One region of the Alkalihalobacillus sp. R86527 genome, then DNA from elsewhere that is predicted to be linked to it. Evidence: riboswitches for the same ligand, from Rfam matches in the RefSeq annotation. Region 1 holds a riboswitch; each other region holds the start of a gene.
What was found. Region 1 has a riboswitch for S-adenosylmethionine ahead of metX (homoserine O-acetyltransferase MetX). Riboswitches for the same ligand answer to the same signal wherever they lie in the genome.

Region 2: linked by a shared signal. The riboswitch ahead of SJY16_RS08145 (Na+/H+ antiporter NhaC family protein) and the one ahead of metX (homoserine O-acetyltransferase MetX) in region 1 are both predicted to bind S-adenosylmethionine.
Region 3: linked by a shared signal. The riboswitch ahead of msrA (peptide-methionine (S)-S-oxide reductase MsrA) and the one ahead of metX (homoserine O-acetyltransferase MetX) in region 1 are both predicted to bind S-adenosylmethionine.
Region 4: linked by a shared signal. The riboswitch ahead of SJY16_RS03215 (MetQ/NlpA family ABC transporter substrate-binding protein) and the one ahead of metX (homoserine O-acetyltransferase MetX) in region 1 are both predicted to bind S-adenosylmethionine.

What each region holds. Positions count from the first base shown of each region.
Region 1 is NZ_JAXHBW010000001.1:844,067-851,373, reverse strand. It holds gene SJY16_RS04335 (O-acetylhomoserine aminocarboxypropyltransferase/cysteine synthase family protein) at 1-549, opposite strand, end outside; gene metX (homoserine O-acetyltransferase MetX) at 565-1,635, opposite strand; SAM riboswitch class I at 1,736-1,844, opposite strand; gene SJY16_RS04325 (TlpA disulfide reductase family protein) at 2,011-2,430, shown strand; gene SJY16_RS04320 (anti-sigma factor domain-containing protein) at 2,540-3,841, opposite strand; gene sigI (RNA polymerase sigma-I factor) at 3,862-4,617, opposite strand; gene SJY16_RS04310 (thioredoxin family protein) at 4,962-5,279, opposite strand; gene SJY16_RS04305 (toprim domain-containing protein) at 5,356-5,685, opposite strand; gene SJY16_RS04300 (TraR/DksA C4-type zinc finger protein) at 5,781-6,299, opposite strand; gene SJY16_RS04295 (peroxiredoxin family protein) at 6,442-6,948, shown strand; gene SJY16_RS04290 (YusG family protein) at 6,976-7,224, opposite strand.
Region 2 is NZ_JAXHBW010000001.1:1,594,008-1,601,314, forward strand. It holds gene SJY16_RS08125 (M4 family metallopeptidase) at 1-124, opposite strand, end outside; gene SJY16_RS08130 (Y-family DNA polymerase) at 469-1,725, shown strand; gene SJY16_RS08135 (YolD-like family protein) at 1,743-2,072, shown strand; gene SJY16_RS08140 (alpha/beta fold hydrolase) at 2,167-3,006, shown strand; SAM riboswitch class I at 3,104-3,207, shown strand; gene SJY16_RS08145 (Na+/H+ antiporter NhaC family protein) at 3,275-4,582, shown strand; gene SJY16_RS08150 (hypothetical protein) at 4,621-5,298, opposite strand; gene SJY16_RS08155 (SLC13 family permease) at 5,599-7,221, shown strand; gene SJY16_RS08160 (hypothetical protein) at 7,276-7,307, opposite strand, start outside.
Region 3 is NZ_JAXHBW010000001.1:2,001,125-2,008,431, reverse strand. It holds gene SJY16_RS10200 (carotenoid biosynthesis protein) at 1-187, opposite strand, end outside; gene SJY16_RS10195 (phytoene desaturase family protein) at 204-1,709, opposite strand; gene SJY16_RS10190 (glycosyl-4,4'-diaponeurosporenoate acyltransferase CrtO family protein) at 1,900-2,415, shown strand; gene fni (type 2 isopentenyl-diphosphate Delta-isomerase) at 2,396-3,439, shown strand; gene SJY16_RS10180 (Na+/H+ antiporter NhaC family protein) at 3,515-4,918, shown strand; SAM riboswitch class I at 5,003-5,116, shown strand; gene msrA (peptide-methionine (S)-S-oxide reductase MsrA) at 5,217-5,873, shown strand; gene SJY16_RS10170 (alpha/beta hydrolase family protein) at 5,926-7,307, opposite strand, start outside.
Region 4 is NZ_JAXHBW010000001.1:621,853-629,159, forward strand. It holds gene SJY16_RS03190 (glycosyltransferase family 4 protein) at 1-458, shown strand, start outside; gene SJY16_RS03195 (sugar transferase) at 475-1,761, shown strand; gene SJY16_RS03200 (BH0509 family protein) at 1,813-1,959, opposite strand; gene SJY16_RS03205 (HIT family protein) at 2,304-2,738, shown strand; gene SJY16_RS03210 (dihydroorotate dehydrogenase) at 2,909-4,738, shown strand; SAM riboswitch class I at 5,136-5,244, shown strand; gene SJY16_RS03215 (MetQ/NlpA family ABC transporter substrate-binding protein) at 5,419-6,225, shown strand; gene SJY16_RS03220 (methionine ABC transporter ATP-binding protein) at 6,247-7,281, shown strand; gene SJY16_RS03225 (methionine ABC transporter permease) at 7,271-7,307, shown strand, end outside.

The DNA.
Region 1 (7,307 bases):
AACGATCAACGGTATCCCTGCTTCATGAGCAATTTCTGCCACTTTCTCTATATCGAGTACGTGAAGTCCAGGGTTACCAATCGTTTCAGCAAAGATTGCCTTAGTATTAGGTGTAATAGCATGTCGAAATGATTCCGGATCTTTCGGATCAACAAAGTTGGTTTTAATGCCGTATTTAGGAAGAGTTATTGAGAATAGGTTGTACGTCCCCCCATACAAAGTGGAAGCTGATACAATTTCATCTCCACTATTAGCAATATTCAAGATTGCATTCGTAATAGCAGCCATCCCGCTCGCAAGCCCAAGAGCTCCTATTCCTCCCTCGAGCTGAGCAACTCGTTCTTCAAGTGTACCTACCGTTGGATTACCAATCCGAGAATAAATAAATCCTTCCTCTTTTAATCCAAACAAATCTGCTGCATGGTCTGTGTTATCAAATTTATAGGCGTTGGTTTGATAAATCGGTAATGCTCTCGCTCCAGTAGCAGGATCAGCCTGTAAACCACCATGAATTCCAATTGTCTCTAAGTTATAACGATTCTCTGCCATCTCTTATCCACTCCTTCAAATTTTTGACGGTTCTTTTAACTGCTCTTTAATTAATGGACCCCACTTATCAAATTCAACAAGGAACCCATCATGACCATACTTTGTATCGACGAGATAGAATCGTGCCATCCTCTCAAGGCAAAAAATATTTTCAAGATCCTTGGGTGGATAAATTAAATCACCTTTAAAGCTAATGGCTAAAACGTTAGCTCGTATCTTCTGTATTGGTGTAATACTGTCTCTTCCTCTAGCTATATCATGGTGATCCATTGCTTTTAATAAATATAAGTAGCTATTGGCATCAAACCTGCCAACAAGCTTTTGTCCCTGGTATTTGAGATAAGATTCGACGTCGTAGGCAGCCTCGGTATGTTCTTCAGGTTTGTCGATCTCCCTCCTGCCAAATTTCTTTTGAAACATTTCATCTGTACGATACGAAATCATTCCGATCATACGCGCTGTAGCTAGCCCCGCAGCTGGTGGGTGAGTATGCTTGTAATACCCATCTTTCCATTCAGAGTCATTCGTTATGGCATACCTCGAAATTGCATTATACGCAATTCCGTATGCGCTTAGAGAGGGGGTCACAGCTAACGGTACGAGATGCTCCATTACATCTGGATAAAGAATTCCCCACTCGAGAACCTGCATTCCTCCAAGCGATCCACCGACCACTGCGTGAAGGTGTTCAATACCAAGTACTTCAAGCGCTCTCCTTTGAGAATGGACCATATCTCTCACACTTACGAAAGGAAAGTCTGCCTGATACGGATGGTTTGTAGCTGGATTTAGAGATAATGGACCAGTTGAGCCATTACATCCTCCGAGTACGTTAAATGTGATTACCTGAAATTCAGAAGTATCCACAAATTTGTGATGACCGATAAGCCCTTTCCACCACCCATCCTCGCTTCTTCCAACCGTATACTGATTACCTGTTAGTGCATGACAGACTAGAATGACTGGTGCTTCCTTCGGTCCAACACGTTCGTAAGCTAACTCAACTTCTTCAAGTTCTTTTCCTGATTCAAGTACAAGCGAGCCAATGGAGACCCGTTGTTCCTCATAATTCGTCTCTTTTCCCAACTCCCTCTCACTCCCATCACGCAATAACAATTTCAACTACTTATAAAAACAAAAAAGCCTCTCTGAAAGACAGAGAGGCACGATTATATTAAATCAGCTCTGCTTATCTTCCAGGAAAAATCCTGCAGGAATTGGCACCTTTTCAAACCAAATGGTTTGCCGGTTGCCGGGCTTCATAGGGCCAGTCCCTCCGCCTCTCTAGATAAGTACGAATATTCAATTACTTTGATTGAGTATTATTTTAGCAAGGCAATGCATTAGTGTCAAACATTTTTTTGAAAGTTTATACAAATTCAAACTACGCACAAATTGTTTTGATTAGAACGTGAATTTTGGTAAGGTTACCATAAATCTATATTTGAAAGGAGACTTTTTGTGAAAGCCCCTACGTTTTCTTTACAAGAGGTCCGAAATGATAAAACATACTCCTTGGATGACTATATAGGAAAGCCTGTTATGCTTACCTTTTGGGCATCATGGTGTCCTGATTGTATGAAAGACCTACCAATGAAAGAACAATTTTATGAACACGCAGACTTAGACAAACTTGAATTTCTTACTATCAATGTGACTGGACGAGAACGCTCAGAAGAAGCTGGTAAACAATTTGCAATCAAAAACGACCTCTCCTTCCCGGTACTAAAAGACAAAGGGAGAGAAACGTATGATCTCTATGGGTGTAAAGGTGTTCCAACAACGGTGCTTCTCGATAAGCAACACAACATTGTAGAGACGTTTGGGGACCAGGCATCTTTCATGGATATCATCAAAGTTCTTCCCACTATCATGCTTTAATAACGATTGGACAGAACAACAAGAGCCAGGGAGATGATCTCCCTGACTCTTTTTTAATAATATAAAATAATAGCGTTAAACCTTTTTCAAACAAGTTAAAAAATTACTCTCAGTGCTTATCTTTATCTTTCCACTCTTTTTTACTTTCTCGTTTATCATTAGAGTGGTGATCGTGTTTGCTTTCGTACTTGTCCTCATGTTTATCTTCGTGTTTGTTGTCATGTTTATCTTTGTGCTTCTCTTTGTGTTTATCTTTGTGCTTGTCTTTGTAGTCTTTCTTGTCTTTTTTGTCTTTCTTATCATCGTAATCATTTCTATCTTTATGGTCTTCCTTCGAAGAACGATTGTTTTTGTCTTCTTTTTCTTTCTTTTCTTTATCCTTTTTTTGCACAGACGTTTCCTGTGGTTCAGAATCTTTTAGCTTCTTAGCAGTTTTGTCAACGGATTGTTGAGATGAAGATTGACCATTATCTGAGAGCTTACCGATTGGTTCTTTGTCTTCTTTTACTACTGGACGCTGCTTACTTTGTTCTTTTTTTTTATTTGATTCACTAGTAACTGCTTTATTAGATTCATCATTAAGCTGAGTAATCTTATTTTCTAGATCGTACGTAACGTTTTCAGTAGGCTCTGCTTCATCATCTTCTGAAGCAGTTGCTCTATTGTTGAGTGCACCCAACTTCTTAATAGAGAGCTTACGAGCATCTTCAAGAGTAATCGAGACTCCACGATCTTGTGCTGCTAAATACGTCATGTATTTTCCAGGAGACACACCTTTTTCAACTGCTTCGTTCCGCGTTTGATAATCAGCATGTAAAATAGTTGTAATTGCAACAGCTTGTTTTGTTAAAACATCGTTTTGCTTTAAACCGTTAATCGTTTCTTCTAGTTTGCTTTTGACTTTCTGATAGCGACTGTTTTTTTCAACATTACTCGCTACGATAAGTAGTTGTCCTTTATCAGTTAGGTACCCATTTTCTTCAAGTTTTGAAAAAAGAATATTTGCAAACTCTTCTAGCGGCATATTCTTTGTATCTTGATCTAAATTCAACCCTTCACCGTCCGAATTCCAAGCTTGATACTCTACAATTTCAAGGTCGGAATTGATTCCCACCTCGATACTTGGATTGATGTCGAAGCTAACATAGGCAGCCACTGCATCGTTGTTCGGGACTGGAATAACACTAGCCACAATGACAAAAAGCATAATGATCGTCGCCATTCCTGCCATAGTTGGCATTGAGGGGATAAAGTAACCTTTTCTATTTTTCTCAGGTTTTTGTGCAAGTTTAATTTCAGAGCCAATTGATAAATTATGATTGCGTTTAAGATAGATTGTTGTAAATTCACCATCGGGTGTCAGGACTACGGCTTTTCTGCCTCGTATCTCCATAATAACCCCGTTTTTCATCCCCTGGCCCCCTCGTTCAGTTACTGTATATAAGATTTCAGTGCATTAAAACCTCCCAGATAAATTAATGCAACTGCTATTATATACTTTCGATTACGTTCGATCGTTTTCCGACTGCAAGAAACAAGAGACAGCAAATCTTTTATTGGAAGTTGTTTTTTTTCGAGAAGATAACTCGACAAAGTAGAATCCTCCGCGATAAGCTTCGCTATCAATTTCGCATTATCTCTCGCATCTATGTGTTTTGGACAATTCTTACTTAACACTTTGAACGTGATGCTGAATTTCTGCAGCAATTGTTCGTATTCTTCGATTTCATACATTCTTACTTCCCGCTGTTTATCCATCTCATATACGTCAAGCGCTGCCTTCTGTTCAGCAAAGCTATCTTCTAATCTACCTTCTTCGTCCAACTCTTCTGGTTCAAGATAGATGTACTTATTTTGACGTGCTTCTTTACGGATATAGTCGATTACGCGGCGACGGATAACCATATCTGCAAATGTAAGAAAACGACTACCTTGTCCTCTTTGGTACTGATCCATCGCTTCATTAAAAGCTGATAGACCAATACTAAATTCGTCCATCATTTGATTAATGTATCGATTGCAGACTTTTGACGTAATTTTCTTTATAAATGGCTGGTAGTCTTCCAAAAGTTTATTTCGTAAAAACTCGTCACCATTCTGTATTCTATCAATTTTATCTTCTAATGTAACATTGTCATTATTACTTTTATATTTTCCGATTTTCGTGCTGATTGAAATGGTTGTCATGTCATACACCTCTCATCTTGCAGTCAATTTATCATTGATCGCTTATTAGGTTTTTTTCTTAGATGTCTGTTTTTTTAAAAATTTAAAAAGAATGCAAAATAAAATTCGCCCCCATACGATATGTTCGAATGGCGACTCTCTATTCATTTATACCACTCAATCAGCTGCAACGAAAATACAATTTAATGACAATGTTACTGTTTCTTTACTGTCTGTTATCATATTTTATCATTATTAATATTGCACAATTTTCAACAAATTCTAATCCCGTTAAACCCCTACGAGAATACGCTTTTTAAACAACGTATCCTGTGGTGGAATTGGTCAAACTTCATCAAATAAATTTAACTCTCTTTATACTTATGAAATAAAGAATTCAGACGAACGACTGACTCAAATGCGAAAATTGTTTCGACCTCTTGTCCATTTTTAAAGATTGTAAGTGCAGGAACGCTTTGAATCGTTAGCTTTTCAGCTAAATTCGGGAAATAATTTAAATTGACTTTATACGTTTGTTCCTTTAAATTGTTCGCTTCTATTGCTATACCTAACATTCTTTCAGCAATTTTACACGTCGAACAAAAAGGCGTATAAAAAAAGAGCACCGACATTGATTCCTGATGGGCTCTCTCAATCTCAACCTCTTTGTTTAATTCTATCATATCTGTATACTCCTTCATTTATAAACCCGAAGAGGAAGCTCAGTGAGCCCCTACTCCGGAAATGTATCTTTTCTATTTATGCAGTCATTACTTTGAATTTTGCTGCTCGTAGAATGCGTTTTAAATAATTTAATGGTGTTTCCGCAACTTCTCGATGCAGCATCGTAATGTACAAATGTTCCGCATGAGGAATTTCTTGCTTTAATTGTTTTCGTAGCTTTTCACCAGCCTCGTCTGCATCGACGAGTACATACACATCCTTTTCGACCAAATCTTCACTTAATTCTTCGAGTCGATCAAAGCTAATCGTACCGTACGTACAAATAATATCTACTGGTTCATCTAGAATTCTAAGTAGCTGATCTCGATCCGTCTTACCTTCTACAATAATCACTTTATCATGCATGGCGCAACTCTCCATTCAAGCTGTCGTCTCTACTGCGTTTACTATAGTATATGGATAAGAAGGCATATCGTTTCACTTTCTATAAAGTATTCTACCTAGTCGTCAGAACGCTCGTCTTCTGAGGACGGAATCCTTGTTGAATTCCCGTGTTCCTCTTGTAGATCGTCTACTGTCCGAATTCGGGCATCTTCCCTTTCACCGCCTGTGGCAAACGATGCCTCAGTTTCTGATTTATTTCCTTCTTTTCGATCTTCAAGTCTATCTTGAGCTTCTTTCGTACGGATCGCATATGGAATAGCTTCCAAACGCTCTCTATCAATTTGTTCTCCTGTATCAACACAAATCCCATAATTTCCTTCACGAATGCGATCAAGAGCCGTATTGATTAACTCTAAACGCTCTCTTGCCGCATCTTCAATTGTAATATCTTTCTCTCTTTCATCCAACTCTGTTGCAAGGTCAGCAAAATGGTTGTCATATGACGTTAAATCCCCCGTTTCTTCAGCAAGCCCGTTATTTTCTTTATGCTCGGCTGAACCATTCTCAAGTATTTCCTTTTTCTGCATAAGAAGGGTTTTTTTAAAACCCTGTATTTCTTGATTCGACAAAGTCATATTTTTTCCCTCCAAAGGTTCTTTTTCTTTTTCCATATTTTATTTTCCCTGTTATTTGATTACGTTAAACCATCCAATGATGTTTTATTATGTTCAGTAGGTGGAAAGCAATGGATAAGACATTGAAATAGGAGTGAGTATAGTGGCTAAATTATCTTTAGGACAGAATGTACCAACTTTTTCTCTCGTAGATACTGAGGGAGGCCTTTTTCAACTGGATAAGCATTTAGAAGAAGACAGTAACAGATGGCATATGCTCGTTTTCTTTAGAGGTGAGTGGTGCCCTGTTTGTAACGAACAAATGGAAGAGTTGCAACAAAACATTTCAGCTTTTGAAGATCTTGATGTGCATGTTATCGCAATTGCGAGTGACGAATTAGATTCGCTACGCAAAATGAAGAAGAAACATGGTCTTGATTTTCCAGTTCTACAAGATCATGAGCGAGCGGCAATCGATTCATTTGGCGTATTCATGCATACTGAAAAAGACCCTTATGAAGATCATGGTGAGCACGGTGAGCCCGCAATCTTTATTATCGATGATGAAGGAAAATTGATGGCACAGTATTTACAATCAAGTCCATTCGGACGTCCTTCTGCAGATGGATTACTAACTACGATTAAATATATCCGTAAAAACAAAGCATAAAAAAAAACGGCCATTAGGCCGTTTTTTTTAGCACCATCCGAGGTCACAGTCTTCAACGTACTTGCCGTTTTTCTCCATTGCTCGTTGATATTGAAAAATCTTATCCTGGTCAAACTCAAAGCCCTCAGCAAATTCATACTGATTGCCTTGATTCGTAAAAAGTATTCGACCGATTTTTTCTTTGTTCAAATACAAGTTCATAGAACTTTGGTCGAGTTTACCATGCACTCTACTTGTTACGTCGATTTTTTCCATAGGACGAGACTGATCATTCATCGAATTCATCCCCTTTTTAGAATGTCTTTCCTTATACCTAACCTCACAACAATTACAGGCAATATGAAACGGAAACACAGGTA
Region 2 (7,307 bases), 750 kb from region 1:
CTGATACAAATGAGGGGGTCCCTTTATCATTATGTAAGTTTGTTGCAAGTGACCCCGACGGAGCTAACATACTTCCTACCAGACCTGCTGATAGTCCTAGTGCTAATAATTTTTTCTTCTTCATGTAAATCCTCCTTTTATCAGATGAGAAAAGATTAACACAATATGAAAAATATTCAAACAATTTAGATAATTATGGTGTTTATGACCTATCATAAGTTAAGGTGAAATAGGCTATCAGCACTAAAGAAAAGGAGCGTCTGGGTTTTAAGATCTAGTTGCTCTTTTTTTATTGAGAGCCACTTTTTCTTTTGAAAAATGTGGAAATGACTTCTCAACATAATTTCTAGCGAATTTTACGCGTTGGAAGAAAGTACTTATTGATATACGAACGTATATTCGGGTAAAATACGGGTATAGATATATAGAACTAGTGTTCTTATTCAGGACTTGAAAGGAGTGGTGGGGATGGATTATTCAACGTTTCAAAAGAAAACCATTTTGTGTGTCGATATGAAAAGCTTTTATGCGAGCTGCTCGGCAGTTGAGATGGGGTTAGATCCATTAACATGCTATCTTGCTGTAGTGGGTGATACAGAACGTCAAGGTAGTGTGGTTTTAGCGGCTTCACCCGCATTGAAAAGAGACTTTAATATACGAACAGGAAATAGGCTTTTTGAAATTCCGAATGATTCTCGGATTCATATCGTAAATGCAAGGATGTCCTCCTATTTAAAGCAATCGATGGAGATTACAAGGCTCTTTCATCGCTACGTTCCAAAAGAATGTATTCACACGTATAGCGTGGACGAATCTTTTCTGCAAATTGATGGAACGGAACGTCTCTGGGGAGGGCGTTTTGAGGCAGCTAATAAGATTAGGGCAGAGATCAGTGAAACATTTGGTCTACCTTGTGCGATTGGAATTGGGCCCAACATGTTGCTGGCAAAGCTCTGTCTTGATTTAGAGGCGAAGAAGTATGGAGTTGCTGAGTGGACGTATGCGGATATTCCTGAGAAGGTTTGGTCCATCTCTCCCCTTAGTAAAATGTGGGGAATTGGACCGCGCCTTGAGCGCACGCTAAATCGAATGGGCATTATGAATGTCGAGCAACTGGCAAAATACCCTTTGCATCTTCTTGAACAGAAATTCGGGGTGATGGGCAACCAGCTTTATCATCACGCCTGGGGAGTGGATCTTTCTGAAATTGGGGCTCCGATTATGCAAGGGCAAATCAGCTTTGGTAAAAGTCAGATTCTACTTAGAGATTATCATGAACAAAAAGAAGTCAAACACGTGATCTTAGAAATGAGTGAAGAGGTAGCGAGGCGCGCGAGAAGAGCTGGAAAAGCGGGGCGTACGATTAGTCTTGGGATTGGCTATAGTAAAGACGAAGGAGGTGGAGGCTTTCATAGGTCGAGAAGTATCGACAGTCCAACTTCGATCACACTTGAAATTTACGACGTCTGTTTGCAGCTCTTTCAGGAGTTTTATGGAGGGAAAACGGTGCGGAAAATATCAATTGCCCTTTCAAATATTTGTGAAGATGAAGAAGTGCAGCTTGACCTTTTCAATATGAAACGACCAAAGCAACGAGACCTTGGCTATGTCATGGATTCTATAAGAGAGAAGTATGGTTCTGATGCTTTGCTTCGAGCTGTTTCCTACACAAAGGCTGGTACAGCATTGCATCGAAGTAAACTTGTCGGAGGTCACAAAGCATAGGAAGGGGTTGAGCTTAGGTGATTCGTGATCGAGGAAATATCAAGTGGACATCAATGATGTTGCCAGAGCATGTTAAAGAGCTGAGAGAATGGAAGGAAGAAGACCGAAAAAGCCAAAAACCTGAGCTCGATGAACAGAAAATCGAGGAAATGAACGATATTATATGTGAAGCGATGGAGTTTCATCGGTCTCTTACTTTTCACTACTTCCAAAAAGGTATGACAAACGTAGTGAAAGGATATGTTCATTATATAGACCAGCTTAATATGGAATTACGAATTGTTGATATGAGTGAGAAGAGACAAACCATCTCTTTCGAAAATCTCGTGCATGTAGGAGAAGAGTAGCGGTGGCTGGTAACACTCTCCAAAATAGAAAACGTTTTTCCTTAGCGAAAAGGGGTAAAATACGTACAAACTATTATACGGAGTGAAGTGTGAGATGCTAGCTGCTCAGAACCTCAAACATTATAAAGAAAATATTAAAGGGATCGATATTCATTATGAGTATCATAAGAATGAAGTTACTTCCGATCGTCCTGTATTAACGTTATTGCATGGGTTTTTGTCCTCAACGTTCAGTTATCGAAAGCTTATCCCCTTGCTTTCAAAGTACTACACTGTTGTAGCCATTGATCTTCCGCCATTTGGAAGAAGTGAAAAATCCAGTCGTTTTGTTCATTCTTATCAAAACTTCGCAGAAGTAGTAATCGAACTACTTGAACGGTTAAGTGTTGAAGAAACGATTATGATCGGTCATTCGATGGGGGGGCAAGTGGCACTGAGAGCATCAGGCTTAAATGAGAACCTTATTAAGAAAAATATACTACTTTGTAGTTCAGGCTATCTTGAAAAGGCCAAACAGAGTCTCGTATATTCATCTTATTTGCCTTTTTTCTCAATGTATTTAAAACGATGGCTTTCGCGTAAAGGAGCGAAGGGAAATCTCATGAATTGTGTGTACGATCCTGATTTAATCGATGAAGAAATGGTAGACGGGTATGTTCAGCCTTTCTTTAATGAGGGTATTTTCCGCTCGCTTGTACGCATGATTCGAGATAGAGAAGGAGACCTTTCTCAAGAAGAGTTAAGAAACATCAAAACCCCGAGTTTATTGATATGGGGGGAACACGATAGAGTTGTACCGTTGCAAATTGGCAAACGATTAGCGGAGGATCTTCCGAATTCTGAGTTGATCGTGTATGAAAAGACAGGTCATTTACTTCCTGAAGAGCAACCGCATTCCATTTTAAGCGACATCCATACCTTTATTCAAAGGTAGCTCACTTGTAGCGAGTCGATAAATGACACGATTCGACTTTATTATTGACGAAGAAGAATAATGCGTGATAAACTTCATAACACTAATAATCGAATAGTTCTTATCAAGAGAAGCGGAGGGAACTGGCCCTGAGAAGCTTCAGCAACCTCTGACAATCAGAAAGGTGCTGCTTCCAGCAAGAGAAATCTTGAGAGATAAGAGTAGAGCCCTCTTCTCTTGAAGTGGGCTTTTTTGATTGCTACAAATTAACTAATAAGGAGTAAGTGTAATGGAAAAAGAAATAAAAGGGAATGGCTTCGCGCTGATCCCGCTTGGTATATTTATTTTGCTTTTTATTGGGACAGCAGTTGTAACGAAAGATTTTTATAGCATGCCAGTTGTGCTTGCCTCATTGATTGCTGCAGGAGTTGCGCTCTCAATGAATCGAAAAGAAAGCTTTATGAAGAAAGTAGAAGTTTTTTGTCGAGGAGCAGGAAACTCTAATATCATCTTAATGATCCTTGTCTTTCTATTAGCAGGAGCCTTTGCTGAAACAGCGAAAAAAATAGGGGCTGTAGATTCGATTGTAAATCTGGGTATCTCTCTATTACCTGCAAGTCTTCTCGTTGTTGGCTTGTTTTTGATCGGGTGTTTTATATCGATATCAATGGGGACCTCGATGGGGACAATTGTAGCGTTAGCGCCAATTGGAATCGGGATTGCAGAGCAAACGGGTATTTCGGTAGCTCTTACTTTATCTGCCGTTATCGGTGGTGCAATGTTTGGAGATAACCTTTCCATGATATCGGATACGACAATTGCAGCTGTCCGAACACAAAATACAAAGATGAAAGATAAATTTAAAGTGAACTTTTTCATCGTCCTGCCGGCTGCCATTATTACTGCTATCATTTATGGATTTTTAACAATGGGAGAAAAGGCATCACTAGACGGCGGGAAATCATTTGATTTAATCACCGTGTTACCTTACATTGGGGTATTAATAGCAGCCATTGTAGGAATCAATGTGCTTATTGTACTCGTTAGTGGAACGTTGTTTGCAGGGGCGGTAGGCTTATTTAACGGTACTTTTGGTCTGAACGGCCTAGTATCTACCGTTACTGATGGGATTAAAGGAATGGAAGACCTTGCTATGATTGCGCTGATTATTGGGGGAATGATTGAAGTAATCCGATACAATGGAGGCGTTCAGTACGTTCTTGATAAAATCCTTAATCGAGTGAAATCACGAAAAGGAGCAGAGTTCGGTATTGCTGGACTTGCAACGATTCTTGATTTATCAACGGCAAATAACACGATATCTATCATTATGGGGGGACCACTTGCAAAGAATATATCAGAGAAATATCATGTTGATGCTAGGAAGTCTGCAAGTATACTTGATATCTTTTCTGGAAGTGTTCAAGGAATGTTGCCATATGGAGCACAGTTGCTAGCAGCAGCCGGCTTAGCCTCGATTTCGCCATTAGCACTCATCCCTTATTCGATTTATCCAATCCTAACGGCAGTAGCGGGTATCATTGCGATTGGTATAAATTATCCTTCATTTCGAAAAGAGTCCACAGTAGAACATTAAAAGAAACCAGGCCGTCGTCTATGACAGGCCTGGTTTCTTTATTCTTCAATTTGCTTTTGAAGATGAACGATTTTTTGAGGGAGTATATATAGAAATTCAATCAATGAGTCCAATAAATCGATGATAAGGTTAGCGGTTTCTTCACTTGTGGAATTTTCCAGGCAAAGTAGATTGTGCAAATTGCTTCCTTTCCCCATCAATTGTCCGAGTCGTACAATTGGCTCTTCAAGATCAACTTGTTTTGCAAGGGCTTCTAGCTGCTTGGATAGCGGTTGAGTAAGTTCATTGTCAGCTAAAAAACTCCGTGTGATGCTTTCTAAGACGCGGTTCGCCATGACGGCAGTAGCAGTCCAGTCTTTCATATTATGTACATTAACAGCTGAGCGATAAACGCGCTCGAGATCATCTGGAAGCCTCGCAGTGCCCACCAAACGGCCTAGAGGCTCTCTAGTGAACGAAGTTTGGTGAACAAATAATTCTACTTCTTCACCTTGCTCGCTGGTGGAAGTTTTGATTAATACAAAGAGAATGGACTCCTTGCAGACTGAGCACCTCGAAAATGTGGAAAACACTGTTTGGTTGATTTGGTAATCAAATTTTAAGTGAAAAGAAGCGGTGTTCCCGCACTCAGGACATTCTGTGTTAGCGGATTTTGGTAATTTGGTTTGTCCGTATTTAACAACAGAATTAATTGTAGTTTGTTGTATTTTTCTCATCTAATACCCCCTGGATCGATTTTGAGCCTTGTTTTTAGCGCTTGCTGAAACGGGTTTTGAGAATAAGGTAAGCATAGTAGTAAGAATATTATAACATTTAATCCTATCAACTTACATTATTCGCCCCTTATGGAAATTTGAGGGGGTTTTAATGAAAGGGGTGCAAGGCTGTTCATAATTCGAGACTAAAGTCCTTATATAAAATGAGACCATCATCCTGTCCTTATGAATGAAATTGACAGCGTTCAATCACTACTTCTACACTAATAAGATATAAAAAGATAGGAGGGCAATAAAGAAATGCTAGTAAGCTTATGGAACAAGTTATGGTTAGAACATGGACGAGCAAAAGAACTCTTAACATTCGCTTCTTCAAATACAACTGGAATCCCTTCTACATCAAAAGAAAAAAACATTGAGGGTTACACGTCAGGCAAAAAGCCGGAGTTTGACAAGCGAAAGACCATCGGGTTATTACTTGGTCCAGCGCTATTTAGTTGTATTTTACTTTTTTTTCACCCCTCAGGTTTAACAGGGGAAGCACTCGCCATTCTCGCAAGCACAGCCTGGATTGCAACCTGGTGGATAACAGAGGCGATCCCAATTCCTGCTACTTCGCTTTTGCCGCTCATATTATTTCCGCTTACAGGAGGACTAGAAGGCGGGATGACAGCTTCGGCATATGGGGATAATACTATATTTTTATTTATGGGAGGATTTTTGATAGCGCTTTCTATGCAGAAATGGAATTTACATAAGAGGGTAGCGCTAATTATTATTTCTGCAATTGGTACGAGTACAGAGAAGATCGTACTTGGATTTATGGCAGCGACAGGATTTCTATCGATGTGGATTTCGAATACAGCCACATCCATGATGATGGTACCGATTGGAATGGCGGTGATCTATCAAGTTTCTGACCAGTTGAATCTAGGTGATGAACAAATCAAAACGTTTCCCTTTGGAAAAGCAGTGATGTTGGGCATTGCTTATAGTGCATCTATTGGAGGGTTAGCTACATTAATCGGAACGCCACCGAACACCTTTTTTGCAGCAATCGTAAATGAGTTGTATGGAATTGAGATATCGTTCGCTCGATGGATGCTGTTTGGCGTACCGATCGTGTTGGTCTTATTAGTCGGTTGTTGGTACTACCTTGTTAAGCTAGCGTTCCCTATGCAGCTGAAGGAGCTCCCAGGAGGGAAACAGGTTATTACGAAACAAAGAAAAGAGCTTGGGACAATGTCTTCAGAGGAAAAAATTGTGATGGCGGTGTTTACCTTAACCGCATTTGCTTGGATTAGCCGATCGTTTATTTTAAGCGATCTTAATCCAAACATTAACGACACTGTTATAGCGATGTCGGCTGCTATCCTACTATTTATCCTACCTTCGCCAACGAAGAAGGGTTCTTATTTGCTTGATTGGGAGACAGCTAAAGGCCTCCCTTGGGGTATTCTCCTATTATTTGGAGCAGGGTTAGCGATTGCAGCAGGGTTTCAGGAGTCAGGACTGGCCAAATGGATAGGAGAACAATTAACAGTTCTTGAAGGGGTACATCTATTTGTCATTTTACTAGCAGTCACTGCACTCGTTATTTTTCTTACAGAAATTACGTCGAATACAGCTACAGCAACCATGATGTTTCCGATTATGGCATCTTTGTCTGCTGCAATTTCAGTACATCCGTACGCTCTGATGATTGGTGCTGGTGTGGCAGCGAGCTGTGCATTTATGCTTCCGGTTGCAACACCTCCAAACGCGGTAGTATTTGGATCTGGCTATTTGAAAATCCCTGATATGGCAAAAGCGGGTTTTTGGCTTAACATCACATCTATCATTATCATTTCAATAGCCGTTTATTTCTACATGCCACTAGTATGGGGAATCAATCTTACGGAGTTTCCAAGTCAATTGAAATAGTCTTAGTAGAAATTTAAAACCCCGCTGCATTCATGGAATGCAGCGGGGTTAAAATTATTGACGAATGAATCCTTCCTCGTCAAGAT
Region 3 (7,307 bases), 1.2 Mb from region 1:
TCGAATACCCTATGGTCTTTCCAAACGTTCGAATGAAATAAAAACCTGCTAACACTCCGCATAGGATTAGAAAGAAAGCATTAGACCATTCTAGAACTGGTGGAAGGAGGTCGAAACCAACCAGTACAACCCCACATCCGTACCAGAAAATAAATAGCTTAAAGACCAGTTTATCTAGTTTCAACATGAATGAAGATCCTTTCTTAGCCCGTTTGTTCTTCCGATAGTTTAAGATCTTCAGCGATTAAATCAGCGGTTAGTTGACCTGATAGTGTTACCATCGGCACACCTCCACCAGGGTGTGTAGAGCCACCAACAAAATATAAATTTTCTAACAGCGAGCTTCTAGAAGGGATTTTGAAGCCGCCATTTACTTTACGATCAGTTGCAACTCCATAGATCGATCCGCCATTCGAGCCATAGAGATCTTTGATGTCGTCAGGAATAAACTGATACTCAAATTCGATAGATTCTCTCAGTCCTTGCATTCCCATCCGTTCTAATTTGTCGAGAACGATTTCTCGGTATTTACCACGATATTCTTCAAAACTTTCTCCATCTTGAAGAGGAGGGACGTGGGTTAATACAAAGAGATTTTCTTTTCCTTCTGGTGCCTGACTAGGGTCCGATTTAGAAGAAACGCCAATGTAGACAGTTGGGTCATCAGCTGGAATCCCTTCATCAAATATTTGTTGAAACTCGCGCTTCGGATCTTCAGAGAAGAAGAAGTTATGGTGCTGAAGGTTATCGAACGTTTTATTAACCCCAAGAAGTAAAACGAGTCCAGAGACAGTAGGCGTATATTTCTTGAGGTCTTTTTTTGCTTTTTCCACACCAGGCTCTTGTTTTAATAATGTCTCGTGAGCCGGGATTCCTTCAAGGTTACTTACGATCATGTCAGCTTCTATCACATGACCGCTAAATAATTTTACTCCAGTTGCTTTTTTATCTTTTGTTATGATTTGAGTCACTTCACTGTTCACCTTTACCTCAACACCTAGCTCATCAAGGAGTTTGAGCATTCCTTTTGCGATATTATACATTCCGCCTTCTACGTAGTAGATGCCAAGACCGAGTTGAACATAGACGAGTTGAGACAGAATAGCAGGAGAGTGATATGGAGACGAGCCTATATACATAACAAAAAAGTTGAACAACTGACGAAGATGCTTGTCTTTTAAGTATTTTTCAGTTGCTTGGTTCATCGACTTCATAGGATCCATTGATAACAAATCCTTAAAACTATGGAGCTTTTGCATATCCTGAATGCCCGAAAGACTTTTGCTGTAAAAGCTCTTTAAGCTGAGGTCAAACATCGACTTGCAATAATCCAAATAAGCGAGGAAATTTGAGTAGTCTTTTTCAGATTGTTTATGTACCTCTGATAGCATGACAGCTAAATCACTTGTAACATCGATTTCTTCGCCATCTTCAAAAAACGTGCGCCACTGTGGTTCGATTCGAGTAATGTTCATATAATCGTTTAGATTGCGATCAGCGCTTTTAAAAAGCTTTTCCAGTACCCAAGGCATCGTTAAAATCGATGGACCAGTATCAAAGTTGAATCCTTTTCCAGACCTTCTGTTCAACTTGCCACCAGGACGTTCGTTTTTTTCTAGAACCGTAACATCATGTCCATCAGCGGCTAAACGGATCGCTGCCGATAACCCACCTAGACCAGCGCCAATCACGATTGTTTTCTTTCCCATTATTCTCTCCTCCTCATTGTAAAAAAGGTATTTACGTCGACTTTTTTTATAAGCGGCTGTATAGTGTAAGTATAACCTTTGTGAAAGTAAGATGACAGTCACGGGTGTGTTATGTACAAGATGATCAACTAATGACTAAATATCATCTTAAACGAAAGACTGTAAACAAATAATGAAAGTTGGGTAGCCCATGCAGGTATTTCATCTTTCAATAAGTGGATTGATCATAGCAAACTTTATTGCCTGGTTTACCATACATGTTTGTCTCTCTTATTTCTGTTTGAAAGTCCCTGATTCCTTCTACGAGTCACGGAACCTTCATCATAGGAAGAGAGAGGAAGCTGCTTTGTACGAAATATTGAAAATTAGATCTTGGAAAACGGTTCTTCCTGATGGAGGAGGTATATTCAGAGGAGGGTTTCGTAAGAAAAAGCTCAAAACTTTAACAGTAACCTATGTTACGAAATTCATCGTTGAAACGAAAAGAGCGGAGTTCAATCACTGGATCTTAATTCCACCTTCACTCTTGTTCTTTCTCTGGAATCCTCCTCTAGTAGGCTGGTTTATGGTTGCCTATTCCCTTATTGTGAATATACCTTTCATCATGATCCAACGATACAATCGATACAGACTAGAACTAATATTGCCTAAAATAAAGAATAAAGAAAAACGCAGGAGGTCATCAGTTGAAACATACGGAATATGATCAAACAGAAAGCAGAAAAAATGAACATATTGATATTTGTCTCACCGAAGAAGTCGAAGGACAAGGAATCACCACTGGATTAGAAAAATTTAGATTTAAACATCGAGCATTACCAGAAATCGATTTTGATGATATCGATCTATCAACAGAATTCCTTGGTAAACAAGTAGCTTCACCTTTTCTAATCAGTTCGATGACTGGAGGGACCAAACGTGCTTGGGAGATAAATAAGCGTCTTGCGAAAACTGCTGAAGCAGAGGGATGGGCACTTGGTGTAGGCTCCATGCGGGCTGCGATACAGGAAGAACGCTCTGTTTATTCATTCGAAGTAAGAAAGTTTGCTCCTACGATTCCGATCTTTGCAAATATAGGTGCCGTGCAGTTGAATTATGGTTTTACAGTAGAAGAATGTAAAAAGGCAATCGATCTGATTGAAGCCGATGGACTCATCCTTCATGTAAACTCTCTTCAAGAAGTGTTTCAACCCGAAGGCGACACAAACTTCAAAAGCTTACTTCCAAAAATTAAAGAAGTAGCAAAAAGACTTGAAGTGCCGGTAGGCGTAAAAGAAGTTGGTATGGGGATCGATAATGAAACGGCTAGAAGCTTGGTCAACATAGGTGTAGACTTCATCGATGTAGCAGGAGCCGGTGGAACATCGTGGATTCAGGTTGAAAGCTACCGCTCTCATCAGACCTTAAGAGAGCAAGCAGCTGAAGCGTTTAAAGGGTGGGGCAATGCTACCGCCGAATGTTTGATAGATGTTCGAAAAGACCTTCCCACCGTTCCATTAATTGCAAGTGGTGGGTTGAAAAATGGTGTCGATGCTGCAAAGAGTATTGCTCTCGGAGCTGATCTTGCAGGGTTTGGTAGAGCTCTTCTTCATCACGCTGTCGATGAAAGCGAACAAGCTCTTTCTGATCAACTCAAAAGAATAAAGTTCGAACTTCAAACTGCTATGTTCGGTATTGGCGCTTCATCGATTCACGATTTAAAACACACAAAATCATTGCGTCAATCTTAGCCGGAGAATTTTCTCCGGCTTTTTGTATAGGTCCCTTTTCCAAGTGCAAACTAATTGGAAAAGGGGGGATAATAAATGGATTGGCTTTCGATTATACCATTCGTAGTTGTTATCCTTGTTGCGGTTAAAACCAAACTCGTAATACCGGGGTTAACAGCAGGATTGTTAACAGCATCATTCATACACAAGCCTGGTCTTATTTCTGGGTTAGAACAATTTTACCAATTTATCATGAGTGGCCTGAAAGATGAAAGCAATATTAAGATTATTATCTTTTTATATATGTTTACTGGTCTTATCGGAATGATGAAATATACAGGTGGAATCAAAGGATTTGTTCAAACAGCCTCAAGTAAAATCAATTCGAAAAGAGGCGCATTGTTTCTAACATGGCTTTCAACGCTAGGTACTTTCAGTGCACCCAGTTTCCGTATCGTGACGGTCGCTCCTATAATGAAGGCACTTCTAAAGAAAGTAAAGATGACTCCACAGGAACTTGGGTTTGTAATCGAAACCACAGCTACCCCGGTAATTGTACTGATTCCAATCGCTACTGCATTTGTGGGGTACATGTCATCTGTTGTAGACCTTTCTTTAAAAGGGCAGGGTCTCGAAGGTGATGGGTACAGATTATTTCTAGAAAGTATCCCTTATAATTTCTTCTCTATTTCAATCATCATCATTGGGTTTTATTTAAGTTTTTTTCATCATAATAAAAAACCAGCTACCGATGCAGGAAATCTCGAAAAAGAAATAGATGATAAGTGGGAAGATTGTCACCCTGTCGTTTCGAAGGATCTACCAGCTAAACCAATGAACTTATTGGTTCCTCTAAGTGGTGTTATTCTTCTTACACTCTTCCTTACATATTGGAATGGCTATGAAAAAGGATTTACGGGGATAATCGAAGCTTTTATCGAAGCAGATGTATTAGATGCCATGGTGTTTGCCCTCCTGACAACGGTTCTATTAACATTTGTTTTTTATTTGTTCCAAAAGTTCACTCTCAAGAATCTCGTCACCTTTTTTATTGAAGGTGGGAACGATATGATGGCTGTAATCGTTTTACTCACAGTTGTTTGGGGACTTGCTTCCTCAGCTGAAACTTTAGGATTTTCAACCTTTGTTACACAGAACTTAAACTGGATTCCTGTATTATTTGTACCACCGGTCTTGTTTCTTGTTGGTTCGTTTGTTTCTTACTTTATCGGTTCCTCATGGGGAACATGGGGGATTCTCATGCCACTTGGAATATCTCTTGGTGCAACAACAGGGACATCATTACCTCTTGTGATCGGTGCTGTATTTGCAAGCGGGACATTTGGAGCATTTTCTTCACCTCTAAGTGATAACACGAATACAATAGCAAAAATTCTCAAATTAAATACAATGACTTATGCAACATTCAAGCTCAAGCCAGCACTCATTGGTGCTGCTGTATCTGCAATTGGTTATTTTGTAATTTCTTTTATTATTTAGCGCACTAATGTAAGCTTTTCTATTGACACCTAGTGTTACAACCTTTAACATTGTCATTAACTTAATAATCCTTTTTCAAGGATCTTCTTATTCAGAGAGGTGGAGGGACTGGCCCTTAGATACCTCGGCAACGGATTCCTATAGATTTTATACGGGAGCACCGTGCCAATTCCTGCGGCGAAAGTCGGAAAATAAGAAGAGGCGATCGGTATAACCAACCCTCTTCTGTTCGGGCAGATGAGGGTTTTTTTATATGCACTCCTCATCAAACGGTTTATTAATAAAGGAGTGAACGAATATGCAACTTGTATCAAAAGATGAAGAAAAAAAACAAATGATGATCAAAAGCCTTTTAGGAAAAGGAATCTATAAGAAAAATAATAAACAGCTTTATATGTTATCTCTGAGTGAACTCGAAGACATATATTTAGAAAAAGCTGGCCAAAATAGAAACGACACTTGGAGAAATGGAGTGGAAACAATGGAAAGAGCAGTATTTGCAGCAGGATGTTTTTGGGGAGTAGAAGCACTATTTCAGCAGTTAAATGGGGTAACGTCCACATCTGCTGGCTTTACCGGAGGAAAAACGATCGATCCTTCCTACGAAGAAGTCTATAAAGAATTAACAGGGCACGCAGAAGCTGTACTCGTAGAATATAATCCAGCAATCATTTCATATGATGAGTTGCTTCAAGTATTTTTCGAAAACCATAACCCAACTTCACTGAACCGTCAGGGAGAAGATGTTGGCACTAGATATCGCTCAGCTATTTTTTATAGTTCTGATGAGCAAAGAACGTTAGCTGAAAAGGCGAAAGCAGAACTTACGGCATCTGGAAAGTTCAAAAAACCGATTGTAACTCAAATTGTACCTGCAGCCAATTTCTATAGAGCTGATGAATACCATCAGAGCTACCTTGCGAAACATGGTCAATCTTCTTGCAAAATTTCATGATAGGATAAAAAAGGCTTTCCCTTAAAGATTTGGGAAAGCCTTTTTGTATACTCTATCTCCGGTTAACACCAATATGATCTAAGAATAGTTTACCTCTCTCTGATTCATCAAACTTAAAGCGAATAGAAGTGAGCTTCTCCGGTTGAAAAGAACTGTTTTGATCCATAAATGTTGTCATCGGTATATTGAAGGTTTGTAAAACTGGTTCTGTAGGATCACCAAATCGCGCTTCTTCATAAAATTTTGTTTTCGTATGCTGGATAGGGAGGACCGGATGCATACTCATAACATCACTTATTTGTACACTTGCGGATTCCCCGTTCTCAGAAGTAGCAACAATACTAAAATCCATTACAACTTCTTCCTCGTCAGAAACATTTCCTGCTGTGAAGGTTAAGGCGCTATTCTTATTAAATGAATAAGGGTTTTCCAATAACTTCTTAAACGAAAGCGTATATGAGCCATTCTTTGAATAAGCATGATCCCATTTTAGAAACACTCCGTGATTATCTCTTACTTTATTTCTTCTAAATTCCAATTCACCTTCATACCATTGCAATAATCCCTCGGCATCCATATTGAGATAAGGAGAAGAAGCCGTGGAGACATCTACATCCTCTTCAAAATCACTAAAGATATGATACGAAGGATCCTCATATTTATTAATATAGGTTGTCGAAGGTAGCCATTCTAATGCATATCGATAATCTTCAAACATCGGTACAAAAGATGAATCATCATGAAGGGTTGCCTCTAAAAAACCTGAAACATACGTCTTCGCAATTTGTCGCTGTTCTTTTCCATCTAGAAGAGGTTTTTTATTTAATAAAAGCGTGAATGGAAAGTACGTGTCGTTGTCTCCCCATGTAGTGTTAAACTGTCCATGGTTTGCTCGATCCACATAAAGAGCAGCTTTCATGATATTCTTTCTACCAGTTAAGGTGATTCCATTGAATTGACGGTCGCCTTCAAATTCAGAAAGATCACTGTCGTATGAACCATGTAGGATTAAGTAATTCACATCATTCAATTCAATTTTCCGATCTGCAATTGTATGGTAATCGGTCGGGGCGATTGCAATAACGCTTTTGATATTATACTGAAAGTCGAACCGTTTATATGCGTTGTTTGGATAACGCTCTAACTTATTGAACTTTGCCGCCAGAATAGCTGCTTGTCCACCGCGTGAATGGCCGGTAAGAGCAATGTTCTCGAAATCTACTTTTTCATAAAACGGCGCTTGTTTCTTTGTTGATAGTTTTTCAATTTCTTTTAGATGACTTAATAGCATCCACGCTCTTCCATTAATATCTCCTCCTAAACTACCAGACCAAGAAGAATTCAAGAAATTCTCATCCACTGATACAGTGATAAAACCTCTACTAGCAAGTAATTCACCTAGATAACGATAGCCTTCATCTGAGAAGTCTTCCA
Region 4 (7,307 bases), 220 kb from region 1:
GAAATGGACCATTATTAGAAAATATAAAAAAGTTAGTCGCAAAGAATAATTTGGACAATAGGGTCCATTTTTTAGGGGAACGCGAAGATGTTGAAATGCAGCTCTCCAATTCTCAAGCACTATTACTTATTTCCAAGTGGGAGGGCTTACCTCTAAGTATACTTGAAGGTATGAGGGCTGGTTTACCTGTAATAGCTTCTGATGTTGGAGGAGTCAGTGAGGTTCTTCATAATGGTGAAAATGGCTACTTAATTCCAAGAAATGGTGTAGATGAGCTTCGAAATTCACTTGAAGAAATTATCACTGATCCTATTCTACGAAAAACACTTGGTGACAATGGTAGAAAACATTATGAAGAAAACTTCACTTATGAACTTATGTATAAGAAAACATTTGATGTTTATAGTGAAGCTGTTAAATCCAAAAATCAGAGAGTAGAAGTGAAATTTAATGGTTAGAGGGGAGGGTGAGCATATGAATGCATTCGTGCTCGTTGGTATGGGGAGCAGTATTTTATTATACCTACAGCGTAATGATCCTTTAATAATGGATATTTTAATAGTAGAAAACTATTTCATGATATTGAATTTCTTATTGCTTTTGAAAATATTAATCGATGCTAAGTCCCCTATTAAAGATATGTTAGAGGACAATAAATGGAAAGTTATTTATTACCATGTTTTGCTATTAGTTGAAGCTTTTTGCCTTACCTCTCCAAACTTTTTAGGTTTACTTCTACTGACAACAATAGGTTTGATTATTTATATAAAGTCTCAACACGTAAATAGCACCGGAACTTTTAGCAATGGCAGGTCTCTATTAATAATAGGATCTGATGAAAGGGATTTTTCATATCTTGCGTCCTATTTTGAGACTCATATCGAAAAGTCATGGAGGATTGAAGGGTGCATCGATACTGATACTAGCGAGGTGGAGGCAAAGTTATTAAATGCTAGTTCGGTGCTAATAAGTAATGACAGTCCCATTAAAGAAGATATATTTCGGAAATGCAAGGATGCAGGTAAGGAAATTTTAATTGTACCAAGTTGGTCAGATATACAAATGATTAAAAGTCGGCCAAAACGAGTTGGAGATATGCTTTTAATATCCTATGGAAAAGCAGGTTTAACAGATTTACAAAACATTCTCAAGCGTTCCTTTGATGTCTTTGTTTCGATTTTCCTAATAACGATTCTAAGTCCAGTCGTTGTATTGTTGATTTTCGGTATTACAATAACGTCAAGTGGAGGGCCTCTATATAAACAAGTAAGAATAGGATTTCATGGTGAATTATTTACCATATATAAATTTAGAAGTATGATACAAAATGCCGAAAAATTATCTGGTCCAGTATTAGCGCGTGACAAAGATCCAAGAATCACCTCTATCGGGAAATTTATGCGACAGACTAGGTTAGATGAAATACCTCAATTATATAATGTATTAAAAGGAGATATGAGTTTAATTGGACCGAGACCTGAAAGGCCCTATTTTACAGACCAATATATAAAAACCATTCCAAATTTCACCGATCGCTTACTTGTCAGACCTGGTATAACCGGGTTGGCTCAAATAAATGGTAAATATACTACAATACCAGAAGATAAATTACGGTTCGATCTCATGTATATATTGAATTACTCATTCGCTCTTGATGTGAAAATACTTATGCGCACAATTGGGATTGTATTTCAAAAGCAAAAAGCTACTGGTATTGAAGATACGGTTCTCGCTCAAAAAGAGACAGCCTCACACAATTAAGTTGGATACACTAAAAAAGCCCTCTGCAACTTTGCAGAGGGCTTACTGTTATTACATTAAATCCATCGGTGATTCATCAAAATAGAGCCAGTGGAAGTATTCGATTTCTGCATCAGACATTCTCAGAACCTCATCCCTATTCATTGTCGTTTTGTTCGTCAAACGTTCAATAAATTGGTTTCTTGCTTTCTGGCTCATTGTAAATCCTCCCTGTATTGTTAAGCGAATCACTAGTGTAATCGCTTTCAATTTATTAATCTTATTATATATCTCAAAATGAGATCAATACAATACCGTTTCGAGATATATCGTATGTAACCGATGTGAAAATGTGATGAGAGTGAACGACCGTTCAGGGAATTTGTGCTAAAAATAAGAATGTATGTTCTTTTTGTGGTAAAAAAGACTTATCGAAGAGATCGTCACGAGCTTTCCTTAAATATGAGATTTATAAAATTTTTAAACAAAATGCCTATATGGATCTCTAATGATAAAATGAAGTATCAAAAGCTACCAATTCATACATAGAAGGTTGTGTTTAGATGGAATGCTTAGGGTGTCGATTAGCTAATAAGAAAGAACCTGTACATGTCGTATATGAAAATGAATTTGTTTGTTGTTTTTTAGATCATGAGCCATATAATGAAGGTCATGTTATGATCTTACCAAAAAAGCATTTTCATGATGCGGATGAGCTTGACGAAAATACTGCTAGTGCGATTATGAAAGCTTCTATACTATTATCAAAAGCTGTCAAAAAAAGGTGTGCTCCAGATGGCATTACCATCTGTCAAAATGGTGGCATATTTAATGAACTATCGCATTATCATATGCACATCGTACCAAGGTACGAAGGTCAATTATTTTCAACGTTTTATATTGAGGATGGAGAAGTCTGTATTGAGAGCGAAGATAAGCTAGCAAAAAACAGGAAACAATTAAGTAAAACTATTCAAGAAATAGAAGCTACTGCTTAGTTAAAATCAATGAGATCGATTGATTTCTATACTTCTATTTGAATTCTTTCATTCTTTCAAAGCGAACGTATTGCATTACATAGGTGCTTCAGATTTCGAATATACCCGTGTTACGATTTATGTGAGTTAATGTACAAGAATGCAATAGTATTTTAAAAAGGGAGAATGTTATGCCTGACTGGACTTATCATCCATTATTCAAACCATGGTTAACGAGATTAGCACCCGGAAAATCGAGAGAGTTCATTTATAAAAGCCTGGGGTTGATATCTACTTTTTTATTTGGGCGTATGTTCATAGAAACACTAGGTCATTTAAAACCTCCAAGCGATATAGGCTCGACAGTTGACGGAGTTAGATATTCAAGTCCTGTAGGGATTAGCACACGACTCGATCCTATTGGTAGTGGCGCGAAAAGTTTCTCATCACTTGGCATCAGCGTCATTGAAGCAGGACCAGTTTCTCATGCAAAAAATGAACAGAGAGATCCAGGTGTTAACAGAGAACAAGAAGAGATATGGTTCCCATTTCCAGAAAACACACAAACGGTTGAGGAGTGCAGTAAACAGATTGGTAACTTTGGTGGACCGGCGATTATAACTATTGATGTTCAATTGAAGGGTGAAGAAATCGTTGAGGTTATCAATCAACTGAGTGATGTAGCTGAATCGTTTGCTATAAGTATTCAGCAAGCTCAGGAGTTAAAGGATGTAACGCTGAAGAAGAACCCGAACCTCTACGTAATTCAGACACTGCCATCACTTTCTGTTGACCTACTCACCTTTCTATTACGATCAAAAGCAGTCGACGGTGTTGTTTTAGAACCAGTAAAGAGATCGAATAAGAACTATTTTACGGAGAAAAAAGGTGCAAACAAATCGCTCGTGGAAGCTGTTCAAACGATTCGGAAGAACGTTTCTCAAACTTGCACACTTATCACTAAGGGGGGTGTATCTGAACCTGGTCACGCAAAAGACCTTTTCAATAATGGTGTTTCCATCTGTTTATTAGAGGGAGGGTATGTATTTGCTGGTCCAGGTTTACCAAAACGCATCTGCGAACTTCTTTTACCAGATCGTTTAGAAGCTCAAAACCCTCAGGGAGCACGCTATGGTATGTGGTTTGGAATTACAATCTTATTCGCAGGAATACTTGCATTGTTATTTAGTATGACACGAATTATCCTTCCATATGATGAAGCCTTTTTAGGAATGACAAAAGCAGAAATTGCTGCAATCAATCCTCAAATTCTAGCGTTTATGGCACACGACAGGATGACGTTAGCAGGCACAATGATAAGTGGAGGAGTTCTTTACATACAATTAGCGAGGTATGGCTTAAGGAATAAAATTATGTGGGCGAATAGAAGCTTTCACATTGCTGCTATAACAGGTTTTATTGGGATATTTTCTTTTATAGGATATGGATATTTTGACTGGTTACATGGGTTGTTTTGGTTGTTGCTGTTACCTATGTATGTCCTATGTTATCGACATACTCGGCAATCAGTTGTTCATCCTGGGTCGATAAACGAAACGAACCATTATGCATGGAGAAAAGCAAATTATGGTCAATTACTATTTGTGGTTCTAGGTGTATTGATATCTGTGGGCGGACTTGTAATCATGTTTATCGGAATGACAGGTGTTTTTGTTCCAACAGATATCACTTTCTTATGCATGACCCCAGATACTATGCAAAACCTCAATGACCGACTTATTCCTGTTATCGCTCATGACCGGGCTGGCTTTGGAAGTGCACTCGTTAGTGTAGGTATCTTAGTGTTATTTATTTCATTATGGGGATTTCGAGAAGGTGAAAGCTGGGTTTGGAACACGCTGGCTGTAGGAGCACCACCTGCATTTCTAGCAGGCATCGTCACTCATTTTGTTATTGGATACACTTCGTTTTTTCATCTTCTTCCAGCATATCTACTGGTAGCCATCTATGTCTTAGGGCTATATTTCTCTTATCCATATTTAAAGAAGCGAGGTTCATAGGTAGTGTTTGATAGCAGTAGAAAAGACTCAATTTATTGAGTCTTTTCTACTGCTTTTTGCAAAGGAGCTAAATAGCCCCTTATACTTTTTCCCCATTCACAAAAGTCGCTTCAACCACATTCCTCGTATCAAAAGGATCACCGCTCCATATAACGAAATCCGCGTCCTTTCCTTCTTCTGTGCCAGCCTGCGCTTCGGATTTTCTCCAAAAGCTGCTTTCATTCCGGACGGTTCTCGAATGACCATTTGATCGGTTGGTTTGATGAACACCTTTAAGGTGAACAATCACAATTCGACAGAATGTGGGTGGTGACAGGTACCGATCAAAGTCCCCTTGACGCATGCTGGATAAGGTACTATACTGTTGAGAATAGTTAAACAATATGAATAATTCGAACTCTTATCAAGAGTGGCGTAGGGACTGGCCCATTGACGCCCGGCAACCATCTCAATTCGTGAGAAAGGTGCTAATTCCAGCAAACGAGCAATCGTTTGAGAGATGAGAGAGAGTTACATAATGGTGAAAAACACCCAACTCTCTCTGTCCAACAGGGAGAGTTTTTTTAGTTTATGGGTAGACAAAAGGAAGGGGAGTTTCAGCGTTCTAATGCAATCGTATGTTTTCGTAGTTTAGTGCAAAGACGCTTTAAATTAGTATAGAAAAGAAAGGGAGTAGGAGAATGAAGAAACTAACGCTATTATTAGGTGCACTATTATTAATTGTAGTAACAGGATGCTCTGGTAGTGCAGAGTCGGGTGAGTCAGATGAAGGTCCTTTGAAGGTTGGGGTTACAGCTGGACCTCATGAGGACATTATGAAGAAGGTAAAAGAAGTAGCTGAAGAAGATGGATTTGAGATCGATGTCGTGGCGTTTAATGATTACGTGATGCCGAATACAGCTCTTGATGAAGGTGAACTTGATGCGAATGTGTTTCAACACGAACCGTATTTAAATGATTTTGTTGATGAGCGTGGCATGGAATTAACAAAAGTTGCGACAACGATTAATTTTCCGATGGGGATTTATTCTGACCAATACGATGACCTGGATAAACTGAAGAAAGGCGACAAAGTAGGTCTGCCTAACCACTCTACTGGGGAACCCCGAGCGCTAATGTTATTTGAAAAGGCTGGCATTATTGAACTTAAAGAGGGTGTAGGGGTTGAAGCAACAATAAAAGATATTAAGAAAAATCCACTCGATCTAGAATTTGTTCCTCTTGAAGCTTCACAGATTCCAAGACAGCTAGGCGAGCTCGCTATTGCGGCGATCAACACAAACTACGCGATGGAAAGTGGACGAGTACCAACCGAGGATGCGCTTGAAATGGAACCAAAGGATTCTCCATGGGTGAACGTGATTGCAACCCAATCAGATGATAAAGATGATGAAAGAATCAAGAAGCTAGTGGAATATTACCATTCAGATGAGGTGAAGAAGTTTATTGAAGAAGAATTCAACGGTTCAGTCATAGCATCTTGGTAATGTCGTAAAGGAGAGAAGGAAATGATTCGATTAGAAAACATCACCAAAGCGTTTCAAACCGGAACGACTGTAACGAAAGCCTTGGATGGCGTAGATTTAAACGTTGAAAAAGGCAAGATTTATGGCGTGATCGGTTACAGTGGGGCTGGTAAAAGTACTCTTGTTAGAACGGTCAATTTATTAGAGCGACCAACGGAAGGCAAGGTGTACATTAATGATGAAGAGTTAACAGGTTTATCAGCAGGTAAGCTAAAGAAAACACGTCAGCGAATAGGTATGATCTTTCAATCATTCAATCTATTAAAAACGGGGACGGTTTATCAAAATATAGCCGTTCCTCTTAAGTTGACAGGTGTTCCAAGAAAGGAAATCGATTCGCGGGTAAAGAAGTATCTTAAAATCGTTGGACTTGAAGATAAGCGTGATACGTATCCCGGGCAGCTTTCTGGAGGTCAAAAGCAGAGAGTTGCGATTGCCCGCGCTCTTGCTCACGAGCCAGAAGTTCTTCTTTGTGATGAAGCAACTAGCGCACTTGATCCTGATACAACAGAATCGATTCTTTCTTTACTAGAGCAAATTAACAAGGAGTTTGGGATTACTATTCTTTTGATTACACATGAAATGCACGTCGTTCAGAAGATTTGTCATGAAGTAGCGGTGATGGAAAATGGGCGCGTCATTGAGCGTGGCCGCGTCGTTGATCTGTTTAGTAAACCGAAAACTTCTACTACGAAGCGGTTTGTTCAATCACTATTTCAAGATGACGTTCCAGAATCACTCGTGAAAAAGTTGGAAACTAGCGGCCAAATCGTAACGTTGTCCTTTGTCGGGGAGTCTTCCGGTAAACCAGCGCTCGCGCTTCTTAGTAAAAACTTTGATATCTATCCTTCTATTCTTGCAGGGAATATCACGCAGCTTAAAGACGAACCTTTCGGAAGGTTAGTCGTTCACCTTGAGGGCGAAAAGTCAGAAACGAGAAGAGCGGTTATGTTTTTAGAAGAGAAAGGCATCGTTGTTGAAGGATACGTTCAGGAGGTGAGTACACATGTCAGCTAAAGTATCAGAGTTTATCGATCTATGGG